Regions from separate parts of the Streptomyces sp. NPDC048604 genome, predicted to be linked through region 1. Evidence: predicted binding sites of a transcription regulator. Region 1 holds the regulator's gene; the other holds the start of a gene.

Region 1 (3,407 bases):
ACCTGCTTGATCTCCTGGTACATGCTTCCGGCGGTCTTGTACCCCGCGGCCAGGAACCCCAGCCCCCCGGCCTCGCTCACGGCCGCCGCCAGCTGCGGACAGGAGCCGCCGCCCGCCATCGGGGCCTGCACGACGGGGTATCGGCAGAGGTCGTTCAGCGCGGAGGACATGCGGCCATCGTGTCATGTCACACAGAAGGCGCCGCACAAGGCGGCGCCTCCTCTGTCACACACGGACCGGCAAACCTACGGGCCGTTCAACGGACCCGGCAGATGCGCCTACCGGCCGTTGAACGCGTCCTTCAGCCGCGAGAACAGCCCCTGCTGACCCGGCTGGAACTGCCCCGTGGGCCGCTCCTCGCCGCGCAGCTTGGACAGTTCGCGCAGCAGGCGCTCCTGCTCCGGGTCCAGCTTCGTCGGGGTCTGGACCTCGACGTGGACGATCAGGTCGCCCCGGCCTCCGCCGCGCAGGTGCGTGACGCCGCGGCCGTGCAGCGGGATCGACTGGCCGGACTGCGTGCCCGGGCGGATGTCGACCTCCTCGCGGCCGTCGAGGGTGTCCAGCGGCACCTTCGTGCCGAGCGCGCCCGCCGTCATCGGGATGGTGACCGTGCAGTGCAGGTCGTCCCCGCGCCGCTGGAAGGTCGGGTGCGGCAGCTCGTGGATCTCCACGTACAGGTCGCCGGCCGGACCGCCGCCGGGGCCGACCTCGCCCTCGCCGGCGAGCTGGATCCGGGTGCCGTTGTCGACACCGGCCGGGATCTTGACCGTGAGCGTGCGACGCGACCGGACCCGGCCGTCGCCCGCGCACTCCGGGCAGGGGGTCGGGACGACCGTGCCGAAGCCCTGGCACTGCGGGCAGGGCCGGGAGGTCATGACCTGGCCGAGGAACGACCGGGTGACCTGCGAGACCTCGCCGCGGCCGCGGCACATGTCACAGGTCTGCGCGGAGGTGCCGGGCGCGGCGCCCTCGCCGGAACACGTCGTACAGACGACGGCCGTGTCGACCTGGATGTCCTTGGTGGTGCCGAAGGCCGCCTCGTTGAGCTCGACCTCCAGCCGGATCATCGCGTCCTGGCCGCGCCGGGTCCTCGACCGCGGCCCGCGCTGCGAGGCCGTGCCGAAGAACGCGTCCATGATGTCCGAGAAGTTCCCGAAGCCGCCCGCACCGAAGCCGCCGGCTCCGCCCGCGCCGCCCGAGGCGGACAGCGGGTCGCCGCCGAGGTCGTAGACCTGCTTCTTCTGCGGGTCGGAGAGGACCTCGTAGGCGGCGTTGATCTCCTTGAAGCGCTCCTGCGTCTTCGGGTCCGGATTCACATCCGGGTGAAGCTCGCGCGCCAGGCGACGGAAGGCCTTCTTGATCTCGTCCTGCGACGCGTCGCGGCGTACGCCCAGTACGGCGTAGTAGTCCGTGGCCACTTACGACTCCGCCAGGATCTGTCCGACGTAACGTGCCACTGCGCGTACCGCTCCCATCGTTCCGGGGTAGTCCATGCGGGTCGGTCCGACCACGCCGAGTTTTGCGACGGCCTCGCCGCCCGAACCGTAGCCGACCGTGACGACGGATGTGGACGTGAGGCCCTCATGGGCGTTCTCGTGCCCGATCCGTACGGTCATGCCCGAGTCGTTGGCCTCGCCGAGCAGCTTGAGGAGCACGACCTGCTCCTCGAGAGCTTCCAGCACCGGCCGGATCACCAGCGGGAAGTCGTGCCCGAAGCGGGTGAGATTGGCGGTGCCGCCGATCATCAGCCGTTCCTCGTGCTCTTCCGCCAGGGTTTCGAGGAGCGTCGCGAGCACGGCCGAGACCGTACCGCGGTCCTCCGCCTCGAACGACTCCCCGAGGTCCTGCACCAGGCGCGGGACGTCCGCGAAGCGCTTTCCGGCCACCCGGCTGTTCAGCCGGGCCCGCAGGTCGGCGAGAGAGGTCTCGCCGAACGGCGCGGGGCAGTCGATCATGCGCTGCTCGACCCGGCCGGTGTCCGTGATCAGCACGAGCATCAGCCGGGCGGGCGACAGCGACAGCAGTTCCACGTGCCGGACCGTCGAGCGGGTCAGGGACGGGTACTGCACGATCGCGACCTGCCGGGTCAGCTGCGCGAGCAGCCGGACCGTGCGGGCCACGACGTCGTCGAGGTCGACCGCGCTGTCGAGGAAGCTGTGGATCGCGCGCCGCTCGGGCGTCGACAGCGGCTTGACGGCCGCGAGCTTGTCGACGAACAGGCGGTAGCCCTTGTCCGTGGGGATGCGTCCGGCGCTGGTGTGCGGCTGGGCGATGAAGCCCTCCTCCTCCAGCGCGGCCATGTCGTTGCGGACGGTGGCCGGGGAGACGCCGAGGTTGTGCCGCTCGGTGAGCGCCTTCGAGCCGACCGGCTCCTCCGTCCCGACGTAGTCCTGGACGATGGCGCGCAGCACCTCGAGTCTGCGTTCGCTGAGCATGGCGCACACCTCCAGCTGTCGTTCCGGTGATCGGGTCGTTCCGGTTGCTCCGTGTTTGGCACTCGCCCTCTTCGAGTGCCAGGAATCCCCCGGCCAGTGTACGGCGGCGGACATCGCTCCTGGCAAGGAGGCGGTACGCCGGACCGCTAGCGTCACCGTATGGACATCGGTTGGGAAGAGTACGGCTGGGAGCGGCTCGCGGACGGGGTCGGAAGGCGGCGGCTGCCGGGCTGGGACGCCACCGTGGGGCTCGTACTGGGCGATCGGGCGGTACTTCTGTACGACACGGGCGCCTCGCTGCGGGAGGGGGCGGAACTGCGCTCCCAGGCGGAGGCGATGACCGGGCGGAAAGTGACGCACATCGCACTCAGCCACCCGCACTTCGATCATGTACTCGGCACGGCGGCGTTCGCCGGGGTCGAGGTGTACGGGGCGGTCGGCATGGACACGCTGCTGCGCGGCCGGGAGCGGGAGGCGCTGCGGGCGGACGCGGTGGCGCAGGGGCTGGGCGCGGCGGAGGCCGCGGAGGCGGCGGACGTCCTGGTGGCGCCGCAGCACGTGGTGTCCGGCGAGTGGACGCTGGATCTGGGCGGCCGGCAGGTCCTGCTGGCCAACGTGGGCCCCGGCCACTCGGGCCACGACCTGGTGCTGCTGGTGCCGGGGTCGCGGGAGGTCGTGTTCTGCGGCGACCTGGTGGAGGAGTCGGGCGAGCCGCAGGCGGGCCCGGACGCGGTCCCGTCGCAGTGGCCGGCGGCGCTGGACCGCCTGCTGGCCCTGGGCGGCGAGGACGCCTGCTACGTGCCGGGGCACGGCGCGGTGGTGGACGCGGCGTTCGTACGGGCGCAGCGCGATGAACTGGCACGACGGATCGAGGTGCCCTAACGTCCCCCAAGTGCGCGCCTACAACCCAGACCTGACACCTCCTTGGAAGCGTTCCGCTCCCGTTCCCGAGGTCCCGGCGGAGCCGGACCT
Region 2 (3,407 bases), on a different contig from region 1:
CATCGCCAAGTCCCTCGCCATCGGCAACCCGGCCGACGGCCCGTACGTCCTCGACATCGCCCGCCGCACCGGCGGCGCCGTGGAGGACGTGAACGACGAGCAGGTCGTGGACGCCATCAAGCTGCTCGCCCGCACCGAGGGCATCTTCGCCGAGACCGCGGGCGGCGTGACCGTCGGCGTGACCAAGAAGCTCGTAGAGGCCGGCGTCCTCGACCCCACGCTGACGACGGTGGTCCTCAACACCGGCGACGGCCTCAAGACCCTCGACGCGGTGGCCGAGACCTCTCAGGCGACCGCCGTCATCCGCCCGAGCCTGGACGCGTTCCGCGACGCCGGCCTGGCCCACTGAAAGGGAGTACGCATGAGCGTCAACGTCCGCATCCCCACCATCCTGCGCACCTACACGGGCGGGCAGTCCGAGGTCCCGGCCGAGGGCACGACCCTCGCCGAGGTCATCGCGGACCTGGAGAAGAACCACACCGGCATCGCCGCCCGCGTCCTCGACGACCAGGGCAAGCTGCGCCGTTTCGTCAACGTGTACGTCAACGACGACGACGTCCGCTTCGAGCAGGGCCTGGAGACGGTCACGCCGGACGGCGCGGGCGTCTCGATCATCCCGGCCGTCGCCGGAGGCTGACCATCGAGCACAGTGCCGGAGGCTGCTGACGCGCTCCACGCGTTACCCGCGGTATCCCAATTGCCCCCTCCGTCAAGAAACGGAGGGGGCAATTCTGCATGGTTGAGCGCGGTAGAGTTGGGGAAGTCCCCTCCGCTGCTCATGCCGACCGCATATGAGAATGCGCCCGCATGCGACAAGAAGCAGCCAATGTGCTCGCGCGATGTGTACTTTTTGCGCCTTTTCCCGGGCCCGACTTGCCCAGGAAATCAAGGAAATCTCCGCAATTCTCCTTTCTCGTTCGCTCAGATTTCTCGTCCGATTGACCTGTTGCAGAGGGCAGTTGGGCAGATACATTCAGCCGCGGTCGACGCGTTCCGGCGCAGGGTCTGACCCGGGTCCGCGAAGTGCGGTCCCGCGCAAGGGCCAGTAATAGGGGAGTTAGGCATGGCTCAGGGCACCGTCAAGTGGTTCAACGCGGAGAAGGGCTACGGCTTCATCGCGGTCGACGGTGGTGCGGATGTTTTCGTCCACTACAGCGCGATTCAGATGGACGGCTACCGCACCCTCGAAGAGGGGCAGCGGGTCGAGTTCGAGATCTCGCAGGGCCAGAAGGGCCCGCAGGCCGACATGGTCAAGCTCGCCGTCTGACCGCGGCGCGATCGGCCACCGACGCACTTCGTTCGAGGGGCCCGCATCCACCAGGATGCGGGCCCCTCGTGCGTGCGTACAGCGGGTGGCGACGACCGGCCCGATCCCCGAGAGGCGCTTGCACTCGCCTGGGTCGAGTGCTAATCATTGGCGTTAGCACTCTCCCAGTGAGAGTGCTTACGAGGATCGGGCAGACGAGGTCCGCAGGCCGGGCGGGGCAAGGAACCGCACGGCGCGCAGACCGTCCGTCGCGGGCGTCGGCGCGGTCCTGGAGCGTTATCCACCCCATGTCCGGGAGGACCACTTCACATGGCCAAGATCATCGCGTTCGACGAGGAGGCCCGGCGCGGTCTCGAGCGCGGCATGAACCAGCTCGCTGACGCCGTCAAGGTCACCCTCGGCCCCAAGGGTCGCAACGTCGTCCTCGAGAAGAAGTGGGGCGCCCCCACGATCACCAACGATGGTGTGTCCATCGCCAAGGAGATCGAGCTCGAGGACCCGTACGAGAAGATCGGCGCCGAGCTGGTCAAGGAAGTCGCCAAGAAGACGGACGACGTCGCCGGCGACGGTACGACCACCGCGACCGTTCTCGCCCAGGCGCTGGTCCGCGAGGGCCTGCGCAACGTGGCGGCCGGCGCCAACCCGATGGCCCTCAAGCGCGGCATCGAGAAGGCCGTCGAGGCCGTCTCCGGTGCGCTGCTCGACCAGGCCAAGGAGGTCGAGACCAAGGAGCAGATCGCCTCCACCGCCTCCATCTCCGCCGCCGACACCCAGATCGGCGAGCTCATCGCCGAGGCCATGGACAAGGTCGGCAAGGAAGGCGTCATCACGGTCGAGGAGTCCCAGACCTTCGGTCTGGAGCTCGAGCTCACCGAGGGCATGCGCTTCGACAAGGGCTACATCTCGGCGTACTTCGCCACCGACATGGAGCGTATGGAGGCCTCGCTCGAGGACCCGTACATCCTCATCGCCAACTCCAAGATCGGCAACGTGAAGGACCTCCTTCCGCTGCTCGAGAAGGTCATGCAGTCCGGCAAGCCGCTGCTGATCATCGCCGAGGACGTCGAGGGCGAGGCCCTGTCGACCCTGGTCGTCAACAAGATCCGCGGCACCTTCAAGTCCGTCGCCGTCAAGGCCCCGGGCTTCGGCGACCGCCGCAAGGCCATGCTGAACGACATCGCCATCCTCACCGGCGGCACGGTCATCTCCGAGGAGGTCGGCCTCAAGCTCGAGAACGCCGGCGTGGACCTGCTGGGCCGCGCCCGCAAGGTCGTCATCACCAAGGACGAGACCACCATCGTCGACGGTGCCGGCGACAGCGACCAGGTCGCCGGCCGCGTGAACCAGATCCGCGCCGAGATCGAGAACTCGGACTCGGACTACGACCGCGAGAAGCTCCAGGAGCGCCTCGCGAAGCTGGCCGGCGGCGTGGCCGTCATCAAGGCCGGCGCCGCGACCGAGGTCGAGCTCAAGGAGCGCAAGCACCGCATCGAGGACGCCGTTCGCAACGCGAAGGCGGCCGTCGAGGAGGGCATCGTCGCCGGCGGCGGCGTGGCCCTGCTGCAGGCTTCCGAGGTCTTCGAGAAGCTGGAGCTGGAGGGTGACGAGGCCACCGGCGCCGCCGCCGTCAAGCTGGCGCTCGAGGCCCCGCTGAAGCAGATCTCCGTGAACGCCGGCCTCGAGGGCGGCGTCATCGTGGAGAAGGTGCGCAACCTGCCCGTCGGCCACGGCCTGAACGCCGCCACCGGCGAGTACGTCGACATGATCGCCGAGGGCATCATCGACCCGGCGAAGGTCACGCGCTCCGCGCTGCAGAACGCGGCCTCCATCGCCGCGCTGTTCCTCACCACCGAGGCCGTCATCGCCGACAAGCCGGAGAAGGCCGCCGCGGCCGCTCCGGGCGGCATGCCGGGCGGTGACATGGACTTCTGATCCCTCGACGGATCGGCAGTTCTCGCAGGACGCGAACGAGGGCGGTACCCCCAGCAGGGGGTACCGCCCTCGGGCGTTGCACGGACCGTCAGAGGACGTCGACGAAGTCGCCGACCGCGGACGAGTTGAAGTGCGTGCCGGTGCTCGTGCCCAGGTAGCGGATCAGGTACGTGCCGTCGACCGTCGCCGTCGTCCTCAGCGAGACGCC

Evidence for each region. The regulator HrcA, encoded in region 1, represses chaperone genes, less so after heat shock. The targets are predictions, from matches to a motif close to TTNGCACTCNGNNNNNCNGAGTGCNAA.
Region 2: groL (chaperonin GroEL) is a predicted target of HrcA. The motif match lies at 1,421-1,447, and genes of this name have one in related genera.

The regions. Positions count from the first base shown of each region.
Region 1 covers NZ_JBICVX010000001.1:613,717-617,123, forward strand. Annotated here, with positions in the region: gene ACGFMM_RS02990 (nitronate monooxygenase) at 1-170, opposite strand, end outside; gene dnaJ (molecular chaperone DnaJ) at 279-1,418, opposite strand; gene hrcA (heat-inducible transcriptional repressor HrcA) at 1,419-2,435, opposite strand; gene ACGFMM_RS03005 (MBL fold metallo-hydrolase) at 2,595-3,317, shown strand; gene ACGFMM_RS03010 (DUF3097 domain-containing protein) at 3,328-3,407, shown strand, end outside.
Region 2 covers NZ_JBICVX010000003.1:445,169-448,575, reverse strand. Annotated here, with positions in the region: gene thrC (threonine synthase) at 1-349, shown strand, start outside; gene ACGFMM_RS08665 (MoaD/ThiS family protein) at 362-637, shown strand; gene ACGFMM_RS08660 (cold-shock protein) at 1,064-1,267, shown strand; gene groL (chaperonin GroEL) at 1,577-3,199, shown strand; gene ACGFMM_RS08650 (hypothetical protein) at 3,288-3,407, opposite strand, start outside.